Regions from separate parts of the Duganella sp. GW821-FHT01E12 genome, predicted to be linked through region 1. Evidence: predicted binding sites of a transcription regulator. Region 1 holds the regulator's gene; each other region holds the start of a gene.
The links. Region 1 encodes sigma-54, which starts transcription at its own class of promoters, with help from an activator protein. Its sites were predicted from a motif close to TGGCANGNAANCTGCTTT; they were not measured.

Region 2: AC07WS_RS20845 (ammonium transporter) is a predicted target of sigma-54. The motif match lies at 5,061-5,078, and genes of this name have one in related genera.
Region 3: AC07WS_RS14755 (PEP-CTERM sorting domain-containing protein) is a predicted target of sigma-54. The motif match lies at 2,030-2,047, and genes of this name have one in related genera.

The regions. Positions count from the first base shown of each region.
Region 1 is NZ_JBWKWR010000001.1:993,253-1,003,126, reverse strand. It holds gene AC07WS_RS04325 (enoyl-CoA hydratase/isomerase family protein) at 1-409, opposite strand, end outside; gene hpf (ribosome hibernation-promoting factor, HPF/YfiA family) at 501-860, opposite strand; gene AC07WS_RS04315 (RNA polymerase factor sigma-54) at 938-2,416, opposite strand; gene lptB (LPS export ABC transporter ATP-binding protein) at 2,422-3,174, opposite strand; gene lptA (lipopolysaccharide transport periplasmic protein LptA) at 3,177-3,776, opposite strand; gene lptC (LPS export ABC transporter periplasmic protein LptC) at 3,805-4,398, opposite strand; gene AC07WS_RS04295 (KdsC family phosphatase) at 4,411-4,941, opposite strand; gene AC07WS_RS04290 (KpsF/GutQ family sugar-phosphate isomerase) at 4,941-5,939, opposite strand; gene AC07WS_RS04285 (monovalent cation:proton antiporter family protein) at 6,067-8,049, shown strand; gene AC07WS_RS04280 (GGDEF domain-containing protein) at 8,238-9,419, opposite strand; gene AC07WS_RS04275 (MOSC domain-containing protein) at 9,500-9,874, opposite strand, start outside.
Region 2 is NZ_JBWKWR010000007.1:324,195-334,068, reverse strand. It holds gene kbl (glycine C-acetyltransferase) at 1-168, opposite strand, end outside; gene AC07WS_RS20855 (helix-turn-helix domain-containing protein) at 328-903, shown strand; gene hepB (heparin/heparin-sulfate lyase HepB) at 986-3,808, shown strand; gene AC07WS_RS20845 (ammonium transporter) at 3,810-5,012, opposite strand; gene AC07WS_RS20840 (zinc-dependent metalloprotease) at 5,195-7,690, opposite strand; gene AC07WS_RS20835 (prolyl oligopeptidase family serine peptidase) at 7,687-9,858, opposite strand.
Region 3 is NZ_JBWKWR010000004.1:320,995-330,868, forward strand. It holds gene ppa (inorganic diphosphatase) at 828-1,370, shown strand; gene AC07WS_RS14750 (Crp/Fnr family transcriptional regulator) at 1,411-1,878, opposite strand; gene AC07WS_RS14755 (PEP-CTERM sorting domain-containing protein) at 2,317-2,925, shown strand; gene AC07WS_RS14760 (GNAT family N-acetyltransferase) at 2,935-4,068, opposite strand; gene AC07WS_RS14765 (NAD(+) synthase) at 4,196-6,259, shown strand; gene AC07WS_RS14770 (P-II family nitrogen regulator) at 6,373-6,711, shown strand; gene AC07WS_RS14775 (hypothetical protein) at 6,851-7,888, opposite strand; gene AC07WS_RS14780 (formylglycine-generating enzyme family protein) at 7,911-9,874, opposite strand, start outside.

The DNA.
Region 1 (9,874 bases):
TCCGCTCGGTGACGATGCGCACGCGGCAATCGGGGCCGCCCTGCGCCACGCCCATGCCGCCGCCCATGACCACGCCGTCCATCAGCGCGATGTAGGGCTTGGGATAAAAATGGATCAGGTGGTTGAGCGCGTACTCCTCGGTGAAGAAATCCTCCACCAGCGCGCTGCCGCCCTGCGGCGTGGCGCGGCCGGCGTCGTAGAAGAAGCGGATGTCGCCGCCGGCGCAGAAGGCCTTCTCGCTGCTGCTGCGGATGACGACGGCCGCGATGCCGCTGTCGTCGCGCCACGCCATCAGCGCCTGCGTGATATCGCGCACCATCGCCAGCGATAAAGAGTTCAAGGCCTTGGGCCGGTCCAGCGTGATGTAGCCGGTTCCGTTGCTGACGCTGGTGTGGACGTATTCGCTCATGAGGTCGCAGGATAGTGGTGAAAACCCTATTCTATGCGGGCGCAAAAAAGGGCGCCAGTGCGCCCTTAGTTTGATGGTGCCGAGGCCGTTGTTATAGGGCGGCGGCAGCGGGTTCGTAGCTATCCGGGAGATGCTTGATCGCATCGTGGCCGTGCTCTTGGACCTTGGCTTTGTACTTCATGACCTGCCGATCCAGCTTGTCGACCAAGGTGTCGATGGCGGCGTACAGGTCCTGGGACAGGCTTTCCACGTAGACGGTCTTGCCCGACATGCGCAGGTTGATTTCAGCCTTCTGGCGTTTCTCTTTCTCTTTAAGGTTATCTACAGTCAGGATGACAGCAATATCAATCACTTGATCAAAGTGGCGGGTGACGCGTTCCAGCTTGCTCTGCACGTATTCACGGATGGCCGAGGTCACTTCGAGATGATGTCCACTGATGGTGAGATTCATACACACTCCTAAAGATGATGTCGCTTCTTACGGTTAGTGCGGGGCCCATTGCTACCGGGCGCGCAGGAACCAAGGAACTACAAAGACTTGCGGAGACTGACTGGCGGGATCTTCAACGCTTCGCGATATTTGGCAACAGTTCGTCGCGCAATCACCATGCCTTGTTCTCCCAGCATGTCCGCAATCTTACTGTCGGATAAAGGATTTTTCGGGTCTTCTGCTCCTGTCAATTGCACAATGAGTGCGCGTATCGCCGTCGAACTTGCTTCCCCCCCCGCTTCGGTGGCGACATGGCTACCAAAGAAATATTTCAACTCAAACATGCCATGCGGGGTCAGCATATATTTTTGAGTTGTTACGCGAGAAATAGTGCTCTCGTGTAGACCCAGTGTATCAGCAATTTCGCGAAGCACAAGGGGGCGCATGGCAACCGCGCCATGGGAGAAAAAGTTCTTTTGTCGTTCTACTATCGCTTGTGCGACGCGCAAAATCGTGTCGAAACGCTGGCGCATATTCTTGATCAGCCACTTCGCTTCCTGCAGCTGCGCGCCCATCGCGCCCTCGCCTTTTCCCTGCTTGAGCAGGTTGGCGTACATGGCGTTCACGCGCAGGCGCGGCATGACGTCGTTGTTGAGGCTGACCTGCCAGCCGTTGCGCGCTTTTTTGACGATCACGTCCGGCACCACGTAGTCCGACACGTCCGACGCGAACGCCGAGCCCGGATGCGGATTACACTGGCGGATGACGGTTTGTGCTTCGCGCAAATCCTCGTCGTCGCACACCAACGCCTTCTTCAATTTGTTGAAGTCGCGCTGGGCGAACCAGGTCAAATGATTTTCCACGATGGCCAGCGCCATGCGCCGCGTCACCATCGGTATGCCCGGCAGGCGCTTGATCTGCAGCGCCAGGCATTCGGACGCGTTGCGCGCGCCCACGCCCATCGGGTCGAAGCTTTGCAGCAGCGACAAGGCGGTGCGCAGCTCGTCGAGGTCCACCTCCAGCTCCTCCGGCAGGCGGGCGTGGATCTCGTCCAGCGATTCCTCCAGGTAGCCGTTCTCGTCCAGCGCGTCGATGATCAGCTCGACCAGCGCGCGGTCGCGCATCTCCAGCACCGTCACGCGCATCTGCTCCATCAGGTGCTCGCGCAGCGTGCAGTGGCTGGCCTCCAGTTGCGGGCGCGAATCCTCGTCGTCGGGCGCCTTGCTGCGGCCGGCGTCGCTCCAGTCGACGTCGGCGTCGCTGCTGGTGCTTTCGGTGTCGGCGGCCGGGCCGTCGTAGTTGTCGGCGTCGGCGGCAGGGGCTTCCTGGGCGTTGGGCGGGCCTTCGGGCGGCGCGTCGCCGACCGGGGCTTGTTGGCTGATGGCGCCGTCCGACAGCAGCCGCAGCGAGCGGTCCAGCGGGTCGTCGAGGCGCTCCAGCAGCGGATTATCGGTCAGCAGCTGTTCCAGTTCCTGATGCAGCTCCAGCGTCGACAGTTGCAGCAGCCGGATCGACTGCTGCAGCTGAGGCGTCAGCGCGAGGTGCTGCGACGTGCGCAGTTGCAAAGACTGTTTCATGGGTTTTACATACGGAAGTGTTCACCCAGATACACGCGACGCACCGATTCGTTGGCGATGATGTCGTCTGGCCGGCCTGAAGCCAATACCGTGCCCTGGTTGATGATATATGCGCGGTCGCAGATGCCCAGCGTCTCGCGCACATTGTGATCGGTAATGAGGACGCCGATGCCGCGTTCCTTGAGGAAGCGCACGATGCGCTGGATCTCAATCACGGCGATCGGGTCGACCCCGGCGAATGGTTCGTCGAGCAGCACGAAGCGCGGGTTGGTCGCCAGTGCGCGCGCGATCTCCACGCGGCGGCGCTCGCCGCCCGAGAGCGACAGCGCCTGGTTCTCGCGCAGCTTTTCGATCTGCAAATCGGCCAGCAGGGTATTGAGCCGTTCATCAATGGCAGCCTTGGATAAAGGCTTGCCGTCCACTTTCTGGATTTCGAGGACGGCGCGGATATTTTCTTCCACCGTCAGCTTGCGGAACACCGACGCTTCCTGCGGCAGGTAGGACAAGCCGAGCGAGGCGCGGCGGTGGATGGGCAGCGAGGAGATGTCGGTGCCGCTGATGTCGATGCTGCCGGCGTCCGACGGCACCAGGCCGACGATCATGTAGAACGAGGTGGTCTTGCCGGCGCCGTTGGGGCCGAGCAGGCCCACCACTTCGCCGCATTCGACCTGCAGCGAGACGTCATGCACGACCTGGCGCTTGCCGTAGGTCTTTTGCAGGCCGCGTACGATCAGGGTGCTACCGCAGGATGGTTCCATGCTCACTTCTCCGTGGCCGGCGGCGTGGACGCGGCCGGCGTGCTTGCAGGCGCGGTGGCCGGCGCGGCCGGGCGGATGGTCGGCTGGATCACCATGGTGCCGCGGCCGGCGCCCGGCTTGCTCTCGCCGGTGACGGTGTTCTTCACGGCGAACTGTTCCTTGCGGCTGTCGTAGGAGATGAACTCGCCGTTGACCTCGTCGCTGAGGCGGCCCGCTTCGAGGCGGCGCACCTTGGCCTTGGAGAACAGTTTGACCAGGTCGGTCTTGTTGCTGTACTCGATACGTTCGGCCTCGCCCTCGACCCACTGGTCGCCGGCGCCGTCGCGCTTCTGGCGGAAGGTGGCGGGCGTGCCGGGCGTGCTGGTCAGCACGACGAAGTCGTAGCCTTCGGGGTCGGTGGTCATCACCGCCTTGGGCGACTTCAGCAGCAGCGTGCCGCGCGTCAGGATCACATTGCCGATCAGCGTCTTGACCTGCTTGACGTCGTCGATCTGCAGATCGTCGTACTGGATCGTGGTCGGCTTGGTGGAGTCGGCCTTTTCCGCGTGGGCGGCGCAGGCCGCCATCAGCAGCACGGCGGCCGAGAACATCAATTTTTTCATCATCATTCCATTCATCATCGTTGGTTCTTCAATGGCCGGGGCGCGGCGGCAGCACCAGCTGCCCGCGTCCGCCCAGCTGCACTTCGCGGGTGGCGTTGTTGGCCTTCATGCCGACGCCGTTGGCGGTGGCGTTGCCGATTTCCAGCGCCACCGGCGCGGTGGTTTCCATCCGTTCCTCGTCCGGGTACACCGTCAAGGTCGAGGTCGTCATGCGCAGCGCCTGCGCCTTCGGCGTGGCCGGGCGCACCACGTCCACATTACCATTGAGCTTGACGCGCGTATTGCCCTGGTCGACATGGGCGGTGTCGGCATGCATATTCATCGGCGGCTGGTCGGCGGACAGGCTGTGCACATAGGGCTTGTCGATGTCGGAGGCGTCGTCGATCGGCCGGTGGGTCAGCTTTTCGCCGGAGATGATGTAGGCCGGCTGGCCGGTCTTGTTCATGCGTACCAGGCTGAAGCGGTCGATGATGTAGTCCGGCTCGTTGCGGTGCTGGTCGGCCTGCGCTTCCTGGCCGGCCTGGTTGACCACCTGCACCAGCCAGAAGCTGCCGACGGCGACAAACACGCCGACCACCATCACGATGGTCAACTGCCAGCGGTGGGCTGTTCGCTTATGCATGCTCGCTCCCCGTCAAACCAGGAACTGCGCCATCACGCGCTCGTAGCTGCCCTGCGCGTGCAGCAGCAGCTCGCACACCTCGCGCACCGCGCCGCGGCCGCCGGCGGCCACCGTGGTGTGGTGGGCGCGCTCCAGCACCTCGGCGCGGCCGTTCGGCACGGCCACCGCGAAGCCGACGCGCGTGAGGATGGGCAGGTCGACCACGTCGTCGCCGATGAAACCGACCTGCTCGGCGGTGAGGCCGGTCTTTTCCAGCAGCGCGTTGAACGGCGTCAGCTTGTCGTGGCCGCCCTGGTGCAGGAAGCCGATGCCGAGGTCGGCCGCGCGCCTGATCACCTGCGGCGAGGTGCGCGCGCTGATGATGGCGGTCTGCACGCCGGACTCCTGCAGCAGCTTGATGCCCAGGCCGTCGTGCACGTTGAAGGTCTTGAGCGCCTCGCCGTCGGCGCCGTAGTGCAGGCTGCCGTCGGTCAGCACGCCGTCGACGTCGAAGATCATCAGCTTGACGCGCGCGGCGCGTTCCACATACGTTAAGTCCGTCATCAGATCACCTTGGCGCGGGTCAGGTCGTGGATGTGCAATGCGCCGACCAGCTTGCCGTCGGCGTCGGTCACCAGCATCTGGTTGATGCGGAACTGTTCCATGACGGCGACCGCGTCGACCGCCAGCTTTTCCGGCGAGATGCTGCGCGGGTTGGCGTGCATGACGTCGCGGATCACGACCTTGGTGAAGTCCTGAACCTTCTCGATCATGCGGCGCAGGTCGCCGTCGGTGAACACGCCGATCGGCTTGTCGTCGGCGTCGACCACGGCGGTCATGCCCATGCCCTTCTGCGTGATCTCCAGCAGCGCGTCGGTCAGCTTGACGTCGGCGGTAACCTTGGGCACGGCGTCGCCGCTGCGCATGACGTCGCGCACGTGGGTCAGCAGGCGGCGGCCCAGCGCGCCGCCAGGATGGGAGCGCGCGAAGTCCTCCTCCTTGAAGCCGCGCAGGTCCAGCAGCGCGACCGCGATGGCGTCGCCCAGCGCCAGCGTGACGGTGGTGGAGGTGGTCGGCGCCAGATTCATCGGGCAGGCTTCCTTGGCCACGGCCACGTTCAGGTGGACGTCGGCGATGTCGGCCAGGCTGGAGCCGGGCTTGCCGGTCATGGCGATGACCTTGCTGCCCATGCGCTTGACCACCGGCAGGATGGTCATCAGCTCGGCGCTTTCGCCGGAATAGGAAATGGCGATGAAGGCATCGTCGGCGGTGACCATGCCGAGGTCGCCGTGGGCGGCCTCGGCCGGATGCACGAACAGCGCCGGCGTGCCGGTCGAGGCCAGCGTGGCGGCGATCTTGCGGCCGATGTGGCCGGACTTGCCGATGCCGGACACGACCACGCGGCCCTTGCAGTTCAGCAGCAGCTCGATGGCTTGCACCACGCTGTCGTCGGCGTCCAGGCGGGCGTTGAGGGCGGCGATGGCCTCGGCCTCGTTCTGCAGGGTGTCGCGGGCAAGGCGCAACGCATGCGCGGCCATATTTGCGTCAAAAGCTTTCAGCATTGTTTTTTCATGGGTTACACTCATGCCCAAGTATAGCCGAATTGAGAAAGCAAAAAACTTGCCAGTAACAACATAAGGGCCGCTACAGCCCACAAACAACGAAATAATATTTTCTGGCTATGTTGATATGACGTTTACACCTTTGGAATTGACCTTGTTGCTGCTGGGCAGCGCGGTGCTGGGCGTGGTGGCCTTCCGCATGATGCATCTGCCGCCCATGCTGGGCTATCTGGCGGTCGGCATCCTGATCGGCCCGCACGCGCTGGGCCTGGCCGAGTCGAGCGAGGCCTTCCACTCGCTGGCCGAGTTCGGCGTGGTGTTCCTGATGTTCTCCATCGGGCTGGAATTCTCCCTGCCCAAACTCATGGCCATGCGCCGCATCGTGTTCGGGCTGGGCATGGCGCAGGTGGTGCTGACCATCGCCGCCACCATGGTGTTCGGCTGGGCCATCGCGACCCAGCTGCCGCCGGCCATCCACATCGGCTGGCAAGCCTCGTTCGCGCTGGGCGGCGCGCTGGCCATGTCGTCCACCGCCATCGTCTCCAAGATGCTGACCGAGCGGCTGGAGCTGGAAAGCGCGCACGGCCGCAAGATCATCGGCATCCTGCTGTTCCAGGACCTGGCCGTGGTGCCGCTGCTGATTTTGATCCCGTCGCTGGGCCAGCGGCCGGACGCGCTGGTCGAGACGCTGGCCTGGGCCGGCCTCAAGGCCGTGATCGTGCTGGCCTTGCTGCTGTTCTTCGGCCAAAAGCTGGTGCGCGGCTGGTTCACGGTGGTGGTCAAGCGGCGCTCGCAGGAACTGTTCATGCTCAACCTGCTGCTGATCACGCTGGGCGCGGCCTGGATCACCGAGCGCGCCGGCCTGTCGCTCGCGCTGGGCGCCTTCGTGGCCGGCATGCTGATCTCCGAGACCGAATACAAGCACCAGGTGGAGGAGGACATCAAGCCCTTCCGCGACGTGCTGCTGGGGCTGTTCTTCATCACCATCGGCATGCTGCTCAACGTGCGGCTGGTGATGACGCACTGGTGGCTGGTGCTGGTGCTGCTGGCGGGGCCGGTGCTGCTCAAGTTCGCGCTGATCGCCGGGCTGGCCAAGCTGTTCGGCGCCTCGGACGGCGTGTCGATGCGCACCGGCCTGGCGCTGGCGCAGGCCGGCGAGTTCGGCTTCGTGCTGCTGAACCTGGCGGGCGGCAGCCATCTGATGGATCCGCTCATCATCCAGGTGGTGCTGGCGTCGATGGTGCTGTCGATGCTGGTGGCGCCGTTCATCATCGCCAAGTCGGACCGGATCGTGATGAAGGTCTCCAGCAACGAATGGATGATGCAGTCGCTGGCGCTGACCAAGATCGCCAGCCGCACCATGTCCACCAACAAGCACGTGATCGTGTGCGGCTTCGGCCGCAGCGGGCAGAGCCTGGCGACCTTGCTGGCCGAGGAAAACATCGACTACCACGCGCTGGACCTGGATCCGGAGCGGGTGCAGGAGGCGCAGACGGCAGGCCGCAACGTCTCCTACGGCGACGCCGCGCGGCGCGAGAGCCTGGTGGCGGCCGGCATCTACCGCGCCAGCGCGGTGGTGATCACCTACGCCAGCACGCCGTCGGCGCTGAAGGTGCTGCACCTGGTGCACGAGCTGGCGCCGACCTTGCCGGTGATCGTGCGCTCGCACGACGATACCGACCTCGACCGCCTGAAGGCGGCCGGCGCGGCGGAGGTGGTGCCGGAGCTGATGGAGGGCAGCCTGATGCTGGCCTCGCACGCGCTGGTAATGCTGGGCGTGCCGTTGCGGCGGGTGGTGCACCGGGTGCAGACGGCGCGCGAGGAGCGCTACGCCTCGCTGCGCGGCTACTTCCACGGCGCCAGCGACGCCGGCGAGGAGGCGGATATGGAGCGGCTGCACTCGGTCACGCTGCGCGATAGCGCGGCCGGCGTGGGCAAGTCGCTGGGCGAGATCGACGTGGCCGGCGCGGGTGCCGAGGTGAGCGGCATCCGGCGCGGCAAGGGCCGGCTGGAGGTGGCGCCGGAGCTGGTGCTGGAGGCGGGCGACGTGGTGGTGCTGCGCGGCACGGCCGAGGCCGTCAACCGCGCCGAGCAGCGCCTGCTGCGCTAAAACAGTGGGGTCAAAACAGTGGGGTCAAGTCTGACATTCGGACACGGGCTCTGCCGTTGGCTGGGGGTCAAGTCTGACATTCGGACACGAGCTCTGCCCTAGCACAGCGCTACGGCAGAGCTCGTGTCCGAATGTCAGACTTGACCCCAGCTTTGTGGCGGCGCTACGGCAGAGGCCGTGTCCGAATGTCAGACTTGACCCCCGCCTTCGGCGCGGCTCACTACGCGGTTGCGGCCGGTTTCCTTGGCGACGTACAGCAGCGTGTCGGCCTGCGCCACCCAGGCGCGCGCGACGGCCGCCGGGTCGCCCTCGGCTTCGCCGGGATTCAGGCAGGCCACGCCGATCGATACCGTGACCGACAATTGCAATTCCTGCGACAGCGCGATCATGCTGCCGGCCACGCTGGCGCGGATGCGCTCGGCCACGAAGGCGGCGCTTTCAAGGTTGGCGTCGATCAGCAGCACGACGAACTCCTCGCCGCCGAAACGCGCCAGCGCGTCCGAGGTGCGCAGCTCGCTCTTGATGCGGGTCGCCACTTCGCGCAGCACGTCGTCGCCGCCGCCGTGGCCGACCGTGTCGTTGACGCGCTTGAAGTGGTCGATGTCGATGTACATGAACGAGATCGGATACTGCTGGCGCCGCGCACGGGCGATCTCTTCCAACAGACGCCGGTCGATGTAGCGCCGGTTGTACACCCCCGTCAGCGAATCGGTCAGGCCGATGTACTTGAGCATCTCGTTGCTGATGACGTTTTCCAGGCAGATGGCGATGATCGACGCCATGTGCTCGATGAAGTCCGTACCCAGGCTCGGCGTGAAACGGGTCGGGTCGCAGCTGCCCAGGTTCAGGCTGCCGATGATGCGCTTGTTGCGCAGCAGCGGCACCAGCGCCACGCTTTGCAGCCCGGCCGGCGGCTGCGGGAACGGCGTCGCATGGCGCTGCGCGTCGTACATGCCCAGCAGCGGCTTGGGCGCCGGCGTGTAGACGGTGCGCTGGCCCAGGTCGAAGCCGAGACCGTCCAGCGATTCCACAAAGATCAGCTCGGGGAATTCCTCGAACACCACGTCCAGCTTGAGCATGACGGTGCGGATGTCGGCGTCCTCGTCGACCAGGGTCAGGGTCACGCTGTCGAGCTCGGAGATCACCGGCAGCACGCGGAAGATGGTGCCTATCAGTTCGGGAAAATTGGCGGCGCTGACGATGTCCAGGTCGAAGGCCTGGTGGCGCGTCATGATGGAGTGGTTGCGCTCGGCCTGCTCCAGCAGGTAAGCCATGCGCGCCCGCAGGGCCTGGTTTTCGGCCGCCAGATCCACCGCGCGCGCGGCGTGGTCAGTCTGCGGCGATAACTTGCCTGTTGCAGTTTGCGTCATATTTACCCTTACCCATCAGCTGGTTTCATATCCATTGCCACATTACGCCAACTTTTGCTGATTGGGAATGCCTGGCCGCGTTAAAACGCCAGCGTGACGACGATTTCCTGCCCCACCCGCACCTGCTGGCCCTCGCCGGCGATCAGGATGCTGTTCATGCCGAAACACAGGGCGCCGTCCAGCTCGGCCTTGGCGCGGTAGCTTTGCATGATGTCCAGCGGATCGGGACCGAACTGGCCGGTGGCCTGGTCGACCGACGGCATCGGGCAGCGCGAGCAGGGCTTGACCGGTTTCAGCAAGGCGTCGCCCAGCTGGAACGATTCGACGTAGTCTTCCTCGAACGCTTCGATGCCGGCCACGACCAGGTTGGGGCGGAAGCGGTTCATCGGCAGGGGATCGCGGCCGGCGCGGCGCAGCTTGTCGTTCAGGTCGTCCAGCGAGGCGGCGCCGGCCAC
Region 2 (9,874 bases), on a different contig from region 1:
GTAGTTGTTGGCGCACATATTGATCAGCATTCGACCGTCTTCGCTCATCACTTCCGCGCCCTGGCGCGAGGCCAGTACGCGTTCTGGCTTGTAGAGGCCCTGCTCGCGCAACTGGTCGAGGTTTTGCTGCAGGCCGCTGAAGAAGGTGCTTTTTGCTGGAGTGGTCATGATGGTTCCTGTCTGTGGTACGATTTCACTACGTTATGAGAAATCCGTTATATCAAACTCAAATTCAATATATCGAATATTACAGAACACCAGTGAACAGCGCAAGCCGTGCGCGCGCAGTGATTCACTTGAAATTTAGCCCATCTGCCGAATAAAACAATGAAAACACCCGTTTCGACCAATGCACCTCCAGAAGTCGGCGTCGCCCTGCAGCGGCTGCGCCTGGCCCGTGGCCTGACCCTGGAAGATCTGTCCCGCATCGCCGGCGTCTCCAAGTCGATGCTGTCCCAGATCGAGCGTGAGAAGGCGAATCCGACCATCGCCATCACCTGGCGGCTGGCCAATGCGCTCGGCGTGCAGATCGGCGAACTGCTGGCGACGGCCGAGCGGGAGACGGAAACGGTTCGCGTGATCGAGGCTCATGAGATCCCCACCCTGCCGGGACATCACGCCGGCTATGTGCTGCGCATCCTGGGTCCGCTGGAACTGGCCAGCAAATATGAATGGTATGAACTGACGCTGGCGCCGGGTGGCGAACTGGCTTCGCAAGGGCATGATCCGGGCGCGCAGGAGCACCTGACACTGTTGCACGGCTCAGTGGAGGTGGAAGTGGGGGCGGACAAGAAGAAGGTGAAACTGGGCGGCACGGCGCGCTACCCGGGGGACCAGCAGCACATCATCCGCAACGTCGGCAAGACCGAGGCGAAGGCGCTGCTGGTGGTCATACACCGCTAGCCATCCTGGCTCCACTGTGGGCATGATTGGTGTTACTATCCTTGCAATTATTAATAAATAAATATTGCAAGGAGCCAGTCCCATGCCTTCTCTTCGTTTCTCCCGCGCGTTGCTCAACATCGGCTTGGCGCTTGCCAGCGCCCCCGTCCTCGCGGCCAGTCCCATCGACACAATGATCGAGGCGGAAGCCAGCCCGGCGAACGCATCGTGGGTGCTGACTAACGGCGTGGCCGCGTCCGGTGGCAAATACATGGTTGCCGCGCAAGGACAGCTCGAACTATCGTACGACGTGGACATTCCCTATCCAGGCACGTACAAAATCTGGATACGGGTGTTGTCCAAAGACGGGAATTCCAATGCTGTACGCCTGAGTACACCGACTACCAACTCCCTGCTGTACATGCCTGCCAACTCAAACGACTGGCAATGGTACGCGATATCCCGCCCTCTGGCGCAGGGCAAGCAGACCATCAAGCTCACGCCCGGAAAGCAAAATTTTGGCGTGGACCGCATCATCGTCACGGCCTTGCCGGCGTTTACGCCCACAGAATTCGGCGTCAACCCTGCCGCGCCGCCGGTCACGCCAACAGCCGGCCACCCGCGCCTGTTTGCCAGGGAATCCGATCTCGCCCAGATTCGCAATCAATTCGCATCTCCGGAACTGCAGAAAATAAAACTGCGCCTCGAGACCGCTGCCGCATCCACCAGTTCAGGCAGATTGGCGCCGCCCGCCAAGGCCGGAGACTCCAACTATGACAAGGGGCTGCTTGCGTCGATTCGAGCGAAGGCCCTGTATTCACTTCTCGGCGATCCGGCCCGCGGCGCCGAGGCTGTGGCGATGATGAACGAATACCTCGCTTCCGTGCAGTTCGGCGCAACCGAAACAGGCCGGCAGCGCGGCGACGCCATCCTGACCGCCGCCCTCGTCTACGACTGGTGCTACCCGCAGCTCAGCGCCGATCAGCGCAATTTCTTCATCACGCAAACTGTCGCTATCGCCACCGACATGGAAATCGGCTTCCCGCCAACTAAGGAAGGCTCGGTCACCGGCCATGGCAGCGAAACGCTGCTGATGCGTGACCAGCTGGCCGCCGCCATCGCCTACTACGACGAAGCACCGGCGATTTATCGCCTGGTGGCCGGCCGCTTCTTTGCCGACTACATTGTGCCGCGCGATTACGCCTACCCGGCGCAGGCCCACCATCAGGGCGTGTCGTACGGGCCTGTGCGCTATATCGGCGACATGTTCGCGTCCTGGATCTTCCGCCGCATGGGCAGCGATCATATCTTCGACACGGCGCAGCAATTTACGCCCTATCACTGGATCTACATGCGCAGGCCGGATGGACAATTCCTGCGGGATGGCGATGTCTACCAGTCGCAATACATGCCGTACGGCCTGTATTGGTCGGAGCCGATGCCGTACCTGCTGGCGTCCAGCTATTACAGCGATCCCGTCCTCAAGCACGAGATGATGTTGGAACAAAAAGGGGCGGAACAAATCAGCGTCAGCTCCGCCGCGCTGGACGACATCTGGCATGTGCTGTTCCGCGATACACAGCTCGCCGAGCAAGGATTCCAGGCGCTGCCTTTGACGAAGTATTTTCCCGAGCCGTACGGCATGATGGTGGCGCGCACCGGCTGGACTGACGGTGTGGCGATAGGATCGGGCGTGGTGGTCGCCAGCATGAAGATTGGCAGCGTCCAGTACCGGAATCATCAGCACCTCGACGCCGGACAATTCCAGATCTACTACAAGGGAGGGCTCGCCACGGCGTCCGGAATTTACGAAGGGTTGCTGGAAACCTGTCCGCCGGCACCGGCTAGCTGCGCGCAGGGCTACGGCGGTCGCCACGACATGAATTATCACAAGCGGACGATTGCGCACAACAGCCTGTTGATTTTCGATCCGGCCGAAACCTTCCAGAATTCGGCCAATGACGGCGGACAGCGCTGGGTCAATCCAGCAAACCGACCGGAGTCGTTCTCGCAAGCCGACCTGCTGGGCATTTCACCGCCCGACGTCATGCTGGACTATCCCGTCAAGGACAGTTCCGTCGTGGCAGGCGTATTGAAACACGATGCGGGACCCGACCCGCTCACGCCAGAATTCAGCTATCTGAAGGGCGACCTGACCAACGCCTACTCGACCAAGGTGAGCGAAGTTAAGCGCTCTTTCGTCTTCCTGAACCTGAACCCGAAACTGAAAGATCCGGCCCACCCCGCCGCCCTGATTGTGTTCGACAAAATCACGTCGAACAACGACAGCTTTACCAAGACGTGGCTGCTGCACAGTCAATCGCAGCCGGAGATCAGCGGCGACACCGTGACGATCAAGCGCGTCGATGCGACGCTTGGCTACAACGGAAAACTCGTCAACCGCACGCTGCTGCCAGCCGGAGCCAACGCCCTCATTACCGCAGTGGGCGGGCCCGGCAAAGAGTACCTGGTCCAAGGCGTCAACTATCCGATAGTCGCCGGCTCCGCCAAAAACACGGAAGAAGCGGGGACATGGCGCGTAGAAATATCGCCGGCCACCAAGGCCGCCACAGATACCTTCCTCAACGTCATGCAGGTGATGGACGCCGCCAATGGCCCCGAACCGTTGGCAACGACCTCGATCGCGTCCGACAAGCTATCCGGCGTACAGATTCAAGACCGGGCGGTGCTGTTCTCCAAGGACAGCAAGGAACTCACCGACTCCGCCACCTTCACCCTGACGGCGTCCAGCCTGCCGGTGCAGGTGCTGGTCACGGACCTGAGCGCCGGCATCTGGACCGTCGCCCAGGCCGGAAGCGCGCCGGTACAATACGAAGTGAAGCAGGACGCCGGGACGCTGTACTTCACCGCGCCATCCGCCGGCGACTATGTGCTGCGGCGCGGGACGGTAAGCCAAGTCCCCTGACCTACCAGTTCGACTCACGCTCCGGCGTGGAGCTGATGCGGTGGATAGCGAGGTCGGCGCCCTGGAATTCGTCCTCGGGGTCCAGGCGCAGGCCCAGCGTGGCTTTCAACACGCCGTAGATGGCGAAGCCGCCCACCAGCGCGATCGCCACGCCCAGCACGGTGCCGCCCAGCTGCGCGGCGAACGATACGCCGCCGATGCCGCCCAGCGCCTTCTGGCCGAAGATGCCCGCCGCGACGCCGCCCCAGGCGCCGCACAGTCCATGCAGCGGCCACACGCCCAGCACGTCGTCGATCTTCCATTTGTTCTGCGCCAGCGTAAACATCCATACAAACACCGCGCCCGCGATCGCGCCGGTGGCCAGTGCGCCCAGCGGGTGCATCAGGTCCGAGCCGGCGCACACCGCCACCAGGCCGGCCAAAGGGCCGTTGTAGGCGAAGCCGGGATCGTTCTTCCCCATCAGCAGCGCGACCAGCGTGCCGCCGACCATCGCCATCAACGAGTTCACCGCCACCAGGCCGTTCATCTTGTCCAGCGCCTGCGCGCTCATGACGTTGAAGCCGAACCAACCCACCGTCAATATCCACGCGCCCAGCGCCAGGAAGGGTATCGACGATGGCGGATGGGCGGCGATGGCGCCGTTCTTCATGTAGCGTCCACGGCGCGCGCCCAGCAGCAGCACCGCCGGCAAGGCGATCCAGCCGCCGACCGCGTGCACCACCACCGAGCCGGCGAAGTCGTGGAACTCGGCGCCGAAGGCGGACGCCAGCCACTCCTGCACGCCGAAGCGGTGGTTCCAGACGATCCCCTCGAAGAAGGGATAGACAAAACCGACCAGCAGCGCGGTGGCGATCAGCTGCGGATGGAAGCGCGCGCGCTCGGCGATGCCGCCCGAGATGATCGCCGGGATGGCGGCGGCAAACGTCAGCAGGAAGAAGAATTTGACCAGCTCATAGCCGTTCTTGGCGGCCAGCACCTCGGCCGAGGAAAAGAAATTGACGCCATAGGCGATGCTGTAACCGACGAAAAAGTAGGCGATCGTCGATACCGCGAAATCCATCAGGATCTTGACCAGCGCGTTGACCTGGTTTTTCTTGCGCACCGTACCCAGCTCCAGAAACGCGAAGCCGGCATGCATGGCCAAAATCATGATGGCGCCAAGCAATATGAACAATGCATTGGCGCCGTCTTTGTATCCATCCATCAAAATCTCTCCCCAAAATAATGCAAAAATTGACAACGAGCACTGATAAAAGCAATTTTCGTTCCAATTTGGTGCAAATTTTAAGTGGTTGATTTTATGATGTTTTTATTTTGTGCATGAATCTGCACCAAGGCCGTGCGCACCGAAATAAGGCGTCATTTTGGTGCGCACGGGATTAGGGCTCAGATCGGGGCGCCCGGCGGGATAACCGGCATCGCACGCAGTTTGACGCTGCGCGGATCGGCCAGATAGGCGGAAATCAGCGCGGCGGCTTGCTTGCGGCTGTCGGCGATGACGCCCTTGCCCGGATTCTTCTGCAGCCATTGCGCCAGTTCGCGGGCGGATTGGCGCACCTCCGCATCGACTTGCGGATGCAGCTTGCCGCCGTCGAGCAGGTTCAACGTGGCATCGACCACCACCCAGTTGGCCGCCAGCTGCACCGCCTCGCCGCCAGCCACCGAAGCCGGAACCGGCTCGCGCTTCCAGGTTTTCTGCAGCAGCAGCGATAGCACCTCCTGCACGCCCGGCTGCTGCGCGTCGCGCGCGTGCTGCCAGGCGACACGGTTGATGCGCGCCGGATCGAGCAGGAAGCCTGCGGTCTGCGCGGCGCCCGCCTCGGCGATCGAGAAGGCGTCGAACACGCTATCCATACGGGTGGCGAAGTATTCGCGGCTGCGTTCATGCCCCATGGACGGCGGGGTCAGAACGTCCAGTACATTGGCCGGCAGCGCCAGGTATTCGGCGCGCAGGCTGTCCGCCAGGCGGCTCAGGGCTTGGCGCTGCGTCGATGCGTCGACGGCCTTGATACCTGCCTTGGCGATACCCGCTTTGACGTCGCCGCTGCTGGCGTAGTCGAAATCGCCGCCGCCGATCAGGCGGGCCAGCGCCTCGCCTTGATAGCGCTGCAGCAGGTAGACCGGCACCAGCCGCGCTTCGAGCTCGCCGAGCTGGCGCGCGTCGGGCAGCACGTCGACCGAGAAGGTTTGCAGTGCGCGCCGGCGCACGGCGCCCAGCTGGTCCCAGGTCTTGATCGAGTCGGCGCCGAAATCCCACAGCAGTCCATCGGGATGGCTGGAGCCGGGCGCGCGGTCGTCCTGGTCGCTGGAGTACAGCATGCCGGCAGCGTGTGCATCGGCGCGCAGCTTGGCCAGCGCCGCCTGCTCCTGCGCGCCGCTGCCGAAATCGCCGTAGATGTATTTGACGATGTAGTCGTCCCATGGTCCCACGCCGACTCCGTAGGCATCGGCGATATCGACGTCGCCCTTGGCGTCCAGCTTGAGAATGGGATGCGGATAGTCCATCACCGAGCCATTGCCCATGCGGCTGGCGGCGAAGTTGTGGGCGAAGCCCAGCGTGTGTCCGACTTCGTGCGCGGCCAGTTGGCGCAGGCGCGCCAGCGCCATGGCCTCGGCCAGTTTCTGCTTGTCGGCCGGGGCGTTCTTGCCATATGGGGCGAGCAGGCTTTCGGCGATCAGGATGTCCTGCCGCACGCGCTGCGAGCCCAGTGTGACGGCGCCCCGGATGATTTCGCCGGTGCGCGGATCGGCCAGCGCGTTCCCGTAGGACCAGCCGCGCGTGGCGCGGTGTACCCAATGGATCACGTTGTAGCGGATATCCATCGCGTCCACGCCTTCCGGCAGCAACTCGACGCGGTAGGCGTCCTTGAAGCCGGCCTTCTCGAAAGCGCTGGCCCACCACGACGCGCCAGCGATCAGCGCCGAGCGCACCGGCTCAGGCGCGCCGCGGTCGACGTAGTAGACGATGGGCTTCTTGACGGTGCTCACCGCCGCCGCCGGATCGGTTTTCTCAAGCCGGTGCCGAACCTGCCAGTGCACATCGATGCTGCTGGCGAGCGGTGTGGCGAAGTCGTAGTAGCTGGCGTCGAAGCCGCCGGAATATGGATGGTAGCTGCGCGGCTGCCAGCCGCTTGCGGTCGTGGCGGCGGGCAGCCGCACCATGCTGATGCGCTGGCGCAGCGACAGGCTGCCGGCATCCGCCGCGACCTGGCGCACGTAGTCGGCTTGTCCGGGGCCGGCAAAGGTCAGCAGCGACTCCAGTTCGACGTTGTCGGGGAAGGCTTTGGCCTGTTCGGCCAGCACCGCGCTGCGCGCCGGGTCGACCTGATACGCGCCCTGCTTGGCCGCGGCCAGCCGCGCGCCGATACCGTGGCGGTCTGCCAGCAGGAAGGTGGAGAAGTCGACCAGATGCCGCTCGCCTTCGCTGGCGAGGATATCGCCGGACCACAGCACGCCGCTGGCGAACGATTCGGCGACTGCGGCGCGTTCGTCCTTGTCCGCCGAGGCGGCGATGAAGTTGGTGTTCTCCTGCACCAGGAACAGCTTCGCGCCGTGCTTCTCAAAGTGCACCATGCGCATCTCGCCCGGCTGGCCGCGATCGAGGCCGACGTCGTTCGAGCCCAGTGCATAGGGCAAGGAACTCAATAGCAGAAAGGGCTGCTCCAATACCGACACGGACAACAGCACCCTGCCCTTGCCCGTGTCACGCCAGACGTCGATGAATCCCGGCTGCGATTGCAGGCCGCGCGTGACGTCGGCGATTTTTTTCACCGCTGGCGCCGATGCAGCGGCGGTGCTTTCGGCTGCGGTGGCCAGCCCCGGCGCCACGCCCGACATCAGGAGGACGAACAGCAGTGGCCCGGCGGCTGGCGCGGCCCTCACTGCTGGCCTGCCGCTTTGACCGCCTCCACTGCGCCGTCCATCTTCAGCGCGCGGCTCAGAAAGCCCCAGCGATCCGCCACCTCTTCGATCTGCTTGGTGGTCGGCTTGCCGGCGCCGTGGCCCGCCTTGCTGTCGATGCGGATCAGGATGGGCGCGCCACCGGCCTGGTCGGCCTGCGCGGTCGCCGCGAACTTGAAGCTGTGCGCCGGCACCACTCGGTCGTCGTGGTCGGCGGTGGTGATCATGGTCGCGGGGTAGCAGGTGCCCTTCTTCAGGTTGTGCAGCGGCGAATACTTGACCAGCGCCTTGAACTCGTCGGCGTTGTCGGACGAACCGTAGTCCGAGGTCCACGCCCAGCCGATGGTGAATTTGTGGAAGCGCAGCATATCGAGCACGCCCACCTGCGGAATCGCCGCCGCGAACAATTCGGGACGCTGCGTCATCGCCGCGCCCACCAGCAGACCGCCGTTGCTGCCGCCGCCGATGGACAGCTTGGCCGGCGACGTGACCTTGTGCGCGATCAGCCACTCGGCCGCGCCGATGAAGTCGTCGAACACGTTCTGCTTTTGCAGCTTGGTGCCCGCCGCGTGCCACGATTCGCCATACTCGCCGCCGCCGCGCAGGTTGGCCATCACGTAGACGCCGCCCATTTCCAGCCACGCCAGGTTGGCGACCGAGAACGACGGCGTCAGCGAGATATTGAATCCGCCGTAGCCGTACAGGTAAGTCGGATTGCTGCCATCGAGCTTCAAGCCTTTCTTCGACACGATGAACATCGGCACCTTGGTGCCATCACGGCTGGTGAAGAACTCCTGGCGCGTCTCAAACGCGGCGGGGTCGAAGTCCACCTTGGCCTGGCGATAGACGCTGCTCTTGTTGGCTTTCAGGTCGTAGCGGTAGATGGTGGTCGGCGTGGTGAAGCTGGTGTACGAATAGAAGGTCTCCGTATCTCCGCGCTTGCCTCCGAAGCCGCCGGCCGAACCGAGGCCGGGCAGCTCCAGGTCGTGCAGCGGCTTGCCTTTGAGGTCGAACACCTTGACCAGGCTGTGGGCGTCGCTCAGGTAGTCCACCAGCAGTTGGTTGTTAACGATGGACGCGGACACCATGGTGTTCGCGCTTTCGGGCACGATCTGCCGCCAGTTCAGCACACCCGGCTTGCGGGTATCGATGGAGACGATGCGGCCGCGCGGTGCATTGCGCTCGGTGCGGAACCAGAACACCGGGCCGTCGTTGCCGATGAAGTTATACGCCGCGTCGAAGTCCTCCAGCAGCGGCACCACCTTGGCGTCCTTGCGCGACAAGTCCTTGTAGTAGACGCGGTTCTTGTTCTCCGTGCCCTGCGAGGCGGAGATGATCAGGAAGCGGCCATCCTCGGTGACTTCGGCGCCGAAGCCCCAGTCCTTGTGGTCCGGGCGGTCGTAGACCAGCATGTCCTCGCTTTGCGGCGTGCCGATCTTGTGGAAGTACAGCTTCTGGAAGTAGTTCACGTCGGCCAGCTTGGTCGCTTCCTTCGGCTCGTCGTAGCGGCTGTAGAAGAAGCCGGAGCCGTCGTGCAGCCACGCGGTGTTGGAGAATTTGACCCACTGGATGCGGTCTTCGATATCCTTGCCGCTGTCGATATCGCGCACCTTGATCTCGTTCCAGTCGGAGCCGGATGCGGCGGTGCTGTAGGCCAGGTATCGGCCGTTGGGACTCACCGCCAGGCCGGCCAGTGCAACGGTGCCATCGGCGGCCAGCGAGTTCGGGTCGAGCAGCATGCGCGGCACATCGGCCAGCGTCTTCATCGTGTACAGCACCGACTGATTCTGCAGGCCGTCGTTACGGCTGTAGAAATAGCGGCCGCCTTCCTTGAACGGCACGCTGAAACGCTCGAAGTTCCACAGCTTGGTCAGGCGGCTCTTGATGGCGTCGCGGCCGGGGATCTGCGACAGGTAGCCTTGCGTGAGCTTGTTCTGGGCTTCGACCCAGGCGTGCGTTTCGTCGCTGTTGGCGTCTTCCAGCCAGCGGTACGGATCGGCCACTTTGACGCCGTGATAGTCGTCGGTCTGGTCGACCGTGCGGGTGACGGGATAGTTCATGCCAGGGCCGGAAACGGCGCAGGTTTGGGCGGAGGCGCTGTGTGCCAGCAGAACGGCGGCCGCCAGGGCGGCGCATTTCAAGTGCTTCATGCGAAGGTCCGTATGA
Region 3 (9,874 bases), on a different contig from region 1:
AACCCGTTCTCACGACGAATTTTTATTGGCCGGACCTCGGGCATGTGCAAGGCGGGGTCTATTTTTTCGGCTTTTACTAAAACCCGCTAACCACTACTACCCAATGCTAACCATCGATATTTCGTGCGGCTCCTCGCTATTTTTGGAACTAAAAAATACTAATCGCCTCTAACGAATACAGGCCGAAAAATTAGTAGCGATTAGCATTCGGCACGGCATTTTTAGTAAGGGATAGCGCTGTGTAGTAAAGGTTAGTAGTGGTTAGCAGCGCTTAGTAAAAACCGATTTTAGAGAGCCCCCATGCCTACATCGCCCAAGATCAAGCCCACGTATAAGCTCCAATTCCCGATCCGCGTACCGGAATGAAGGGCGCGCGGTGTCGCCATCGTGCTTTGCGAACCTGCACGGCAGCGGCAACCGCAACGCATGGAAAGCCGTGTGGCTGCGCCTCCCCGGCAGCAATGAATGGCTGCTGGCCGAGGTCTGCCGCTCGGCGCGAAAAGCCGCGATAGCGCGCTTGCACGAGGGCGGCGAGCTGGCGAACGGCCGCCCGGCCGAAGGCGAACGCCCTCCGGCGTCGCCGTCGGCGCGCCAGACCGCGGTGCGCCATCTCCCGGCCAGCCAGACGTGGCCGCGATCAGCCGCAGCCCCAGGCAGAGCGCCGGCGGCGCAAGACAGTGACGCTCGGCGCAAGTCCGGCTCAGGAACCTGAAGACTGGCAGCCGTGGCGTCCGGGGACTGTTTTGCGGTGCTGCGCCGCACAAGCGGGCTGTACTTCGCTATAATTATGCGGTTAAACATTTGCCAGCACTTACGAGGAAACCCCCATGAGCTTGAACAAAGTATCTTCCGGCCGCGATCTGCCGAACGATTTCAACGTCATCATCGAAATCCCGATGAACGCCGATCCGATCAAGTATGAAGTCGACAAGGAATCGGGCGCGATCTTCGTCGATCGCTTCATGGGCACCGCCATGCACTACCCATGCAACTACGGCTACGTGCCGAACACCCTGTCCGCCGACGGCGACCCGGTCGACGTGCTGGTCATCACCCCGTTCCCGCTGATCCCGGGCGTGGTGGTGCGCTGCCGTCCTGTCGGCGTGCTGAAGATGACCGACGAAGCCGGTGAAGACGCCAAAGTCCTGGCCGTGCCGGTCGACAAGGTGCTGTCGATCTACAGCCACTGGCAGAAGCCGGAAGACCTGAACGAACTGCGCCTGCGCCAGATCCAGCACTTCTTCGAGCACTACAAAGACCTGGAAAAAGGCAAATGGGTCAAGATCGACGGCTGGTACGGCCCGGAAGAAGCGAAAGCCGAGATCCTGAGCGGCGTCGCCACGTACAACAAGGAAAACGGCATCGCGTAATTCGCGCTGCTAACAACGAAGCCCCGCAAGGGGCTTTTTTTTATCCGCGCGGCGCGCCGCTGGCCGCCTCGGCCTCGCGCCGCAGGCGCGACATGTATTGCGGCGTGATGCCCAGGTAGGACGCGATCGCCCGCTGTGAGATGCGCGCCTCCAGCCCCGGATATTCCTCGCGGAAGGCCGCCAGCCGTTCGTGGGCCGAGGTCTCGCCGTTGGTGTAGGCGCGCTGCGCCAGCGTCTGCAGGCCGTGCATGGCGATGTTGAGGTGGTAGTGCTGCATCACCTCGTGCTGCGCGCGCAGTGCGCAGGAATGCTTCCAGTCCAGCGTGAAGCCGTGGATGGGCGTCTCCGCGACCAGGAACTGCACCGCCGGCTGGCCGCTTTCGCCGTTGATCAGGTCGGTCAGCGTGGTGGCCGATTCGCCCTCGCGGTAGAAACGCAGCGTCACCTCGATGCCGTCGCGGTTGAAAAAAGCCGCTGCGCACCACGCCGCTGCTGATCCAGTGCACATGGGTGGCAGGCACGCCGGCGCGTTGCAGGTACTCTCCCTTGCGCGCGTGGAAAGGCTTGGCGATCGGCGCCAAGAGCTCCGTGACGTTGCTGTACGATTCATCGCTGACGTCGATCCGCTTCATCGTGGCGGTCTTGAACCGCTCACGCTGTCTTATAAAATCTGCATTCATGCTTTGCTTGCCACGTTCCTGATAAAACCCGCCAAGGGGCCCAAAGTATAGGCCTGATTGAAGTTGCTGCGGAGCAAACTGGTTTCATCCCGGGAAGATAATAGTTAACGCTATCATTCTAACCGCTTGGGCGTTTCCGTGCCGTCGCCGACTTTGTGGCTCTTTGTTGCTGTTTCATGCCAATTCGTCACATATTCCTTGATGCAAAAATCATAATCACGTACCATCAAATTTGTATTTTTTATAACTAACTGATGGGGAATCTTATGACGACATTGATGACGCGTTTGCTGGCCACCGCCGGACTGTGCCTTGGTTTGGGCTGGAGCGCTGGCGCCGCCGCTGCCAATTACGATTTCAGCACCTTCATGACCGACGGTCAAAGCTACGAGAATGCGACCTTCGGCGACCTGACCATGACTTCCGAGGCCGGCAACCTGACGTACACGGGCTCGTATGGCGGCGGGCTGTTTGCCGGCACCGGCGGCGACAGCGATATCACGTTCACCTTCGCGCACGCGGTCGGCAACATCTCTATCCGTGCCGGTGACGGCGCCGGCGATGCGGACGCCTTCGGCATCACGGCCTACGCATTCGGCAGCAACGCGCTGCTGGGCACCTGGTATTCGCCGACCTTCGGCACCGATGCCAGCAACCAGTGGTTCACGTTGTCGATTCCCGCGGCGAACGTGGGCCGCATCGTGTTCGATCCCTGCAATTCTGCCCGTTGCCCTGGCCAGCTTGGCGCGGTGGGCGGCGTGGTCTTGACCGACCTGAACGTGACTGCCGTTCCCGAGCCGGAGACCTATGGCATGCTGCTCGCCGGCCTGGCCGTGATGGGGGCGGCCGCGCGCCGCCGTCGCAACGCGGCGTAGGCAGGGACGCTATGGCGGGCATGCCTTGAACGGGGTGCGCTCGCCGAGCTCATCGATATATTCGTCCATGGCTGCCGTTTCCTGCTGCAGGAAGTCGGCGATGGCGTCGGCAAAACGCCGGTCGGCCACCCAATGCGCCGACCAGGTCGGCGTCGGCACCAGCCCGCGCGACATCTTGTGCACGCCCTGCGCACCGCCTTCAAAGCGGGCCAGGCCGTGCCGAATGCAGTAATCGATCGATTGCACGTAGCAGGTCTCGAAGTGCAGGCCGGAGACGAATTCCTGCGTGCCCCAGTAGCGCCCGTACATGATGCCGCCGCCCACCAGGTTCAGCGCGGCCGCCACCGGCGCGTCGCCGCGCTTGGCCAGCACCATCATCATGCTGTCCGGCGTCTCGCGCAGGACGCGCTCGAAGAAGGCCAGCGACAGGTAGGGCTTGGAGTAGTGCGCGTGGTAGGTCGACACGTAGCAGCGGTAGAAAAATTCCAGCACCCCGGCGCCGATCTGCGCGCCCGCCAGGTGCTCGAAGACGATGCCGGCGTCCTGCACGCGGCGCCGGTCCTGGCGGATCTTCTTGCGCTTGTCCATCTTCATGCTGGACAGGAAGGCCTCGAAATCCGCATAACCGGGATTCTCCCAATGGAACTGCACGCCCTCGCGCAGCATGTAGCCGGCCTCGGCCAGCGCCTGCTTGTCCTGCGCGTCGGGGAACAGGATGTGCAGCGACGACGTGCCCAGCTGGCGCGCCACCTGCAGCGCGGCGCGCGCCAGCAGCTGGCGGTCGTCCTGGTTGCGGGCCAGCAGGCGGCTGCCGGTCACCGGCGTGAACGGCACCGCCGACAGCAGCTTGGGGTAGTACTCGATGCCGTTGCGGTGGAAGGCGTCGGCCCACGCATGGTCGAACACATACTCGCCGCGGCTGTGATCCTTCAGGTACAGCGGCATGGCGCCGGCCAGCACGCCGTCGCGGTGCAGCACCAGGTAGCGCGGCGACCAGCCGGTGTCGGGCGAGGCGCAGCCGGTCTGGTGCAGCGCGTGCAGGAAGCTGTGGGCCAGCGTCGGATTGTCGCCGGCCAGCGCCCGCCATTGTGCGGGGTCCACGCCCTCCAGTGTATCGATGATGGTCACGACTGCTTCTGACACGCCTGCCTCCGGCCTTTGATATTGGCGCAAGTCTAGCCTATCTGGCGCGGCTTTGTTGGCGGCGGCCCGGCTGTGCCCGTGCGATAATTCGATTTTGCATGTCCCTTGTGCTCGCGAAAGACTACACATGACCTCGAATTTCCTGAATCTGTACACCCACGATTTCGCCCGCGTCGCGATCGCCGCGCCGGTGTGCCGCATCGCCGATCCCGCCCACAACGCCGCCCAGACCATCGCCCTGGCCGCGCAGGCCGCCGAACAGGGCGCGGCCCTGGTGGCCTTCCCCGAGCTGGGCCTGTCGGCCTACACCTGCGACGACCTGTTCCACCAGCGCGCCCTGCTGGACGGCTGCCTCGACGCGCTCGACAGCATCGTCGCCGCCTCGCAGCAATGGAAGCTGGCGCTGGTGGTCGGCGTGCCGCTGCGGGTCGAGCATCAGCTGTACAACTGCGCGGTGGTGATCGCCAACGGCCAGATCCAGGGCGTGGTGCCCAAGAGCTACCTGCCCAACTACGGCGAGTTCTACGACGCCCGCCAGTTCAGCAGCGGCGACTACGCGGTCGCCACCGAGATCGACCTGCTCGGCGAGCGCGTGCAGTTCGGCTCCGGGCTGCTGTTCGAGGTGGCCGACCTGCCGCTGTTCAAATTCCACGTCGAGATCTGCGAGGACGTGTGGGTGCCGATCCCGCCGTCGTCGTTCGCCGCGCTGGCCGGCGCCACGGTGCTGGTCAACCTGTCGGCCTCGAACGCGCTGGTGGGCAAGGCCGGCTACCGCAACCAGCTGGTGTCGCAGCAATCGGCGCGCTGCATCTCGGCCTACCTGTACACCTCGGCCGGCAGCGGCGAATCGACCACCGACCTGGCCTGGGACGGGCAGGGCGTGATCTGCGAGAACGGCGAGCTGCTGGCCGAATCCAAACGCTTCAGCGACGAGGCCACGCTGACCTTCGCCGACATCGACCTGGAGCGCCTGTCGCGCGAGCGCATGCGCATGAACACCTTCGCGCAATCGGTGCAGCGCCACGCGGCCGAGGTGAACAAGTTCCGCACCGTGTTCTTCGAGCTGGAGATCGGCCGCGAAGAACCGCTGGCGCTGAAGCGCTGCGTCGAACGCTTCCCCTACGTGCCGGCCGACGCCCGCCGTCGCGACGAGCGCTGCAACGAGGTCTACCACATCCAGGTGCAGGCGCTGGCGCAGCGCCTGACCTCCAGCAACACCAAGAAGATCGTCATCGGCATTTCCGGCGGCCTCGACTCGACCCACGCGCTGCTGGTGTGCGCGCGCGTGATGGACAAGCTGAACCTGCCGCGCACCAACATCCTGGCCTACACCATGCCCGGCTTCGCCACCAGCGAGCGCACGCTCAAGCAGGCGCACGCGCTGATGAAGCTGGTCGGCTGCTCGGCGCAGGAGATCGACATCCGCCCGAGCTGCATCCAGATGCTGAAGGACTTGAACCATCCGTATTCGGAGGGGCAGGCGCAGTACGACATCACGTTCGAGAACGTGCAGGCCGGCGAGCGCACCAACCACCTGTTCCGCCTGGCCAACCACCACCACGCCATCGTCTGCGGCACGGGCGACCTGAGCGAGCTGGCGCTGGGCTGGTGCACCTACGGCGTGGGCGACCACATGTCGCACTACAACGTCAACGCCAGCGTGCCGAAGACGCTGATCTCGCACCTGGTGCGCTGGGTGGCCGAGTCCGGCGTGATCGGCCGCAACGACGCGCAGGTGCTGCTCGACATCCTGGCCACCGAGATCAGCCCCGAGCTGGTGCCGGGCACGGCGGACGGCCAGCCGGAGCAGCGCACCGAAAGCACCATCGGCCCCTACGAGCTGCAGGACTTCAACCTGTACTACGTGCTGCGCTTCGGTTTCCGTCCGTCCAAGGTCGCCTTCCTGGCGCTGACCGCGTGGCAGGACAAGGAAAAGGGCCGCTGGCCGGACGGCGACCACGTCACGCGCAACCAGTACGGACTGGGCGCGATCAAGCAGAACCTGGGCATCTTCCTGGACCGCTTCTTCCGCACCAGCCAGTTCAAGCGCAGCTGCGTGCCGAACGCACCGAAAGTGGGCAGCGGCGGTTCGCTGTCGCCGCGCGGCGACTGGCGCGCGCCGAGCGACGCGCAAAGCGTTGTATGGCTGGAGGAATTGCGCTCCATTCCGGTGCAAGAAGCGGGGAATTGACAGGTATTCGCATACGTTGATGGACAGTAGGCGCGTGTCGATTACAATACAAAGTAATCGCTCGCGGCTCGCCCGGCTACAGATTTTCGAGTTAAACAAAATAAGGAGAAGTCATGAAACAGATTACCGCTGTGATCAAGCCGTTCAAACTGGATGAAGTGCGCGAAGCGCTGGCTGAAGTCAACGTCACCGGCCTGACGGTGACCGAAGTCAAGGGCTTCGGCCGCCAGAAGGGCCATACCGAACTGTATCGTGGCGCCGAATATGTGGTGGATTTCCTGCCGAAAGTGAAGGTCGAAGTCGTGGTCGACGACGGCGTGGCCGAGCAGGTGGTGGACGCCATCATCAAGGCCGCCCGCACCGGCAAGATCGGCGACGGCAAGATCTTCGTGCAGAACGTCGAGCAGGTGATCCGCATCCGCACCGGCGAGACCGGCGCCGAAGCCGTCTAAGCGCGTCCGCGCCCCGTCATAAAAAATGCCGCATGAGCGGCATTTTTTGTTAGCGGTCTGTCTTATTTCCGAATGGAAGGTGTAGAAGAAGTCGTTGTCGCGCTGATGGTGCTCATACGATACCCTTTGAACAAATAGTCTAGGGAAGCTTGACCGGGCTGGACGTATAGAACGCGCCACCCCAGCCGTCGGCGGTGAACTGCACCTTCACGGCGACGGTCTTGTCGCAACCGGCAAAGGTCCAGGATTCGGTCCACGTGCCTTGGACCAGGTAGCTGTTCTCCAGCGGCTTGTTGAGCGGAAGATAAACCGCGTTGGCAATCGGCTCGCCGCCGTCGACGCGGACGATCTTGATGTCTTTGGCGTCGCAGCCATCGTTCTTGACTCCGCGAATTTGCGTGGCGGCCGCCATCATGGCCGAGCCATAGGCGTTCTTGAAGGTCGAGACCGACGCCCGCGACGTGCCCAGTTGCCTGATCTGCCGCGCCAGTTGCACATCGTTTGCCAGCACCGGCGGCATCGCCATCTTCGCCTGCTGCATGCCGGCCGCGATGCCGATCATCCGGTCCAGATTGCCCGGCGCCACCGTGCTGGTGAGATAGCCCAGCGTGGCCGCCACCGCGCCCACATGTCCGGCGCCGACGGCGGAGGACAGCCCGTTCAATGCCTCGATCTGCTCGCCGCGCTGCCCGATGGGTGTGGCCGCCAGGGCGTTGTACCTGCCCATGTCCACCTTGCCGCCGGGCGAGTAGCTGTACTTGGGATCGAGCACGAAGACTTCGTACAGCACAAAACCGGCAGCCGGCGAACCCTTGGCCTGCGCCTGGCGCGCGAGTTGGCGCGCCAGCGGCATCGGCTCGTCGGCCTTTTCGCCGCCGCCGATCAGGCATTCGGCCCGGATCAGCATGCCCAATGGGTCGTGTGCTTCGGCGGCCTCGCGCGCCAGGATGCAGCCGCGTTCGGCATTCCGGTGAGGCGGCGGCAAGCCGCGCAGATACTCGGCGAACTTGCCCTTCGCCGCGACGTCGCCCGCGGCGGAGGCATACTCCAGCACCAGCAAGGCGCCGTTGACATCGCCGGCGGCCAGGCGGCGCTCCGCGTCGCCGACCGGATCTGCTTGCGCAAACGAACTGACAAGTACCGCGAGGGGAAGAACCAGCTTGATGCTTCGTTTCATGTCGCTCCTGATAGTGGCTTGATTAATTTTCGCTTGCATCTTTTACGCCCCGGAATCCGACACCGCCGGAGCGGTCCTTCGACGGCGCCATCAGCAGGTATTTGCCGTGTTCGTTCAGCTTGTAGGCTTGCGGGAAGTACCAGTACGAGTCCTGCGGCTGATAATAGCTGCCACCGCGCAGGATGGCCGCGCGGCTATGTTCGTCGGCGAACTCGTTGGTCCATTGCCAGACGTGGCCGACCATGTCCTCGATGCCGAACGGGCTGGCGCCCTGCGGGTGCTGGCCGACCGGCTCCGGCGCCGGCAGTTCGCGTCCCTTGGCCGGCGCGGGAACTATGGCCGCGTTCCACTCGTTGCCCCAGGGGTAAAGGCGGCCGTCGCCGCCTTGCGCGGCGTACTGCCATTCCCATTCGTTCGGCAGGCGCTTGCCGGCCCAGCGCAGGTAGGCGCGGGCATCCTCCAGCGCCACCCAGGTCACCGGCCGGTTTTCATCGCCGGCTTTCGGGCTGCCATCGACCCAGTGTTTCAGGAAATTGTGCTCGTCCTGCGGGTGGTAGGCCGTGGCGCTGACGAAGGCCTTGAACTGGGCGTTGGTGACCGGGTACTTGTCCATGTAGAACGGCTTGATCGCCAGGCTGTGCACGTGGCCGCGCCTGGCGCTGGGCTCCCACGGATATTGCACGTCCAGTCCCGGCTTGTTTTCGCCTTCGATTTCGACGCCGTGCACCTGGAAATCGAACACCGTCCCCGGTATCCTGACCATGCCGTCGGGCTGGCCTGCGGCGGGCCGGGTGGCTTCTACCGGCGTCATTTTCTGCGGCAGAGGCTGCCACTGGCCGGAGTACGACAGCAAGGGCCGGGCCGCCTGCCGCGCCAGGCGTTTCAGGGCCGGGTCCAGGCCGGCGACGTGGGCATCGCGCTCGACGCGCAGCACGGCGCCGTAGCCGTGCGCTTCCAGCGGCATGCTCAGCTCCGCATAACCGGCGCGCACCTGCGGCGCGATTTCCCTGCCGTTCCAGAGATCGAAGTAGCGCTGTCCCGGCTGGTGCGCAACGCGCATGATGCGCTCGTCCACGCTCCAGTCGGTGCGGTTGATGACCGTCCACAGCGTGCTCCCCGGCAGCGGGAACTCGCTGGCGTAGACGCCGTAGTGCAGCGTCGGCACATGCGGCACCCAGCCGGCGCTGACCAGATGATCGGGAAAGGCGCGGTAGATGGTGGCGATGCGGCGCATGGCCTCGCCGTCGCGCGCGGTGAACTGGTTCCACCAACCCCAGACGTTCTCCCAGCTTTCGATGCCGACGCCGTTGAAGAAGGCGTCCTGCAGGATATTGCTGCGGTCGGTGGCCCAGCGGTCGCACACGTGGACCATGTGGCGCGGCTCCATCCACTTCCACTTGCTGACCAGCGGCACCAGCGAGTTCGGCCAATAGCCCCAGCTGTGCTGGTTGTAGGCCAGCATGGCGTCGTCCTTGAACGCGAGCTCCGGCTCCAGCGCGACCGGATGGCCGGTGGCGTCGGCGGCGGCGCGGTAGGCCAGCGGCAGGCCGTCCATGGTGTCGCCGTTGATGCCGTCCGCGCCGATCTCCGCCATCAGCGCCGCCGTCGCCTGAGGCATGGTCGTGCCGATGTCGCGCGAGCCGGTATCCCACGGCATGGTCGGGAAGAAGACCTTCACGCCGCGCGCGTGGAAGTCCGCGATCAGCTGCCGCACGCCGGCGATGCCGCCGGGCAGGTCGCGCACCATGTCCCACTGGTTGCGGTTGTCGATGCCGAGGTTGGGATAGACCGGCCACAACAGGACGCTGTCGATGCCGCCGTAGCGCCGCTCCAGGTCTTGCAGATAGCGGTCGACGGTGTAGCGTCCGGCGACGGGGTCGTACAGGTAGCGGTCCTCCACCATCGCCTGCGGCTGCACGAAATTGCGCTGGGTCCAGCGCAGCTCTGGGCGGCGGTACTGCGCGTCGTCGTAGCCGATGGCGGCCA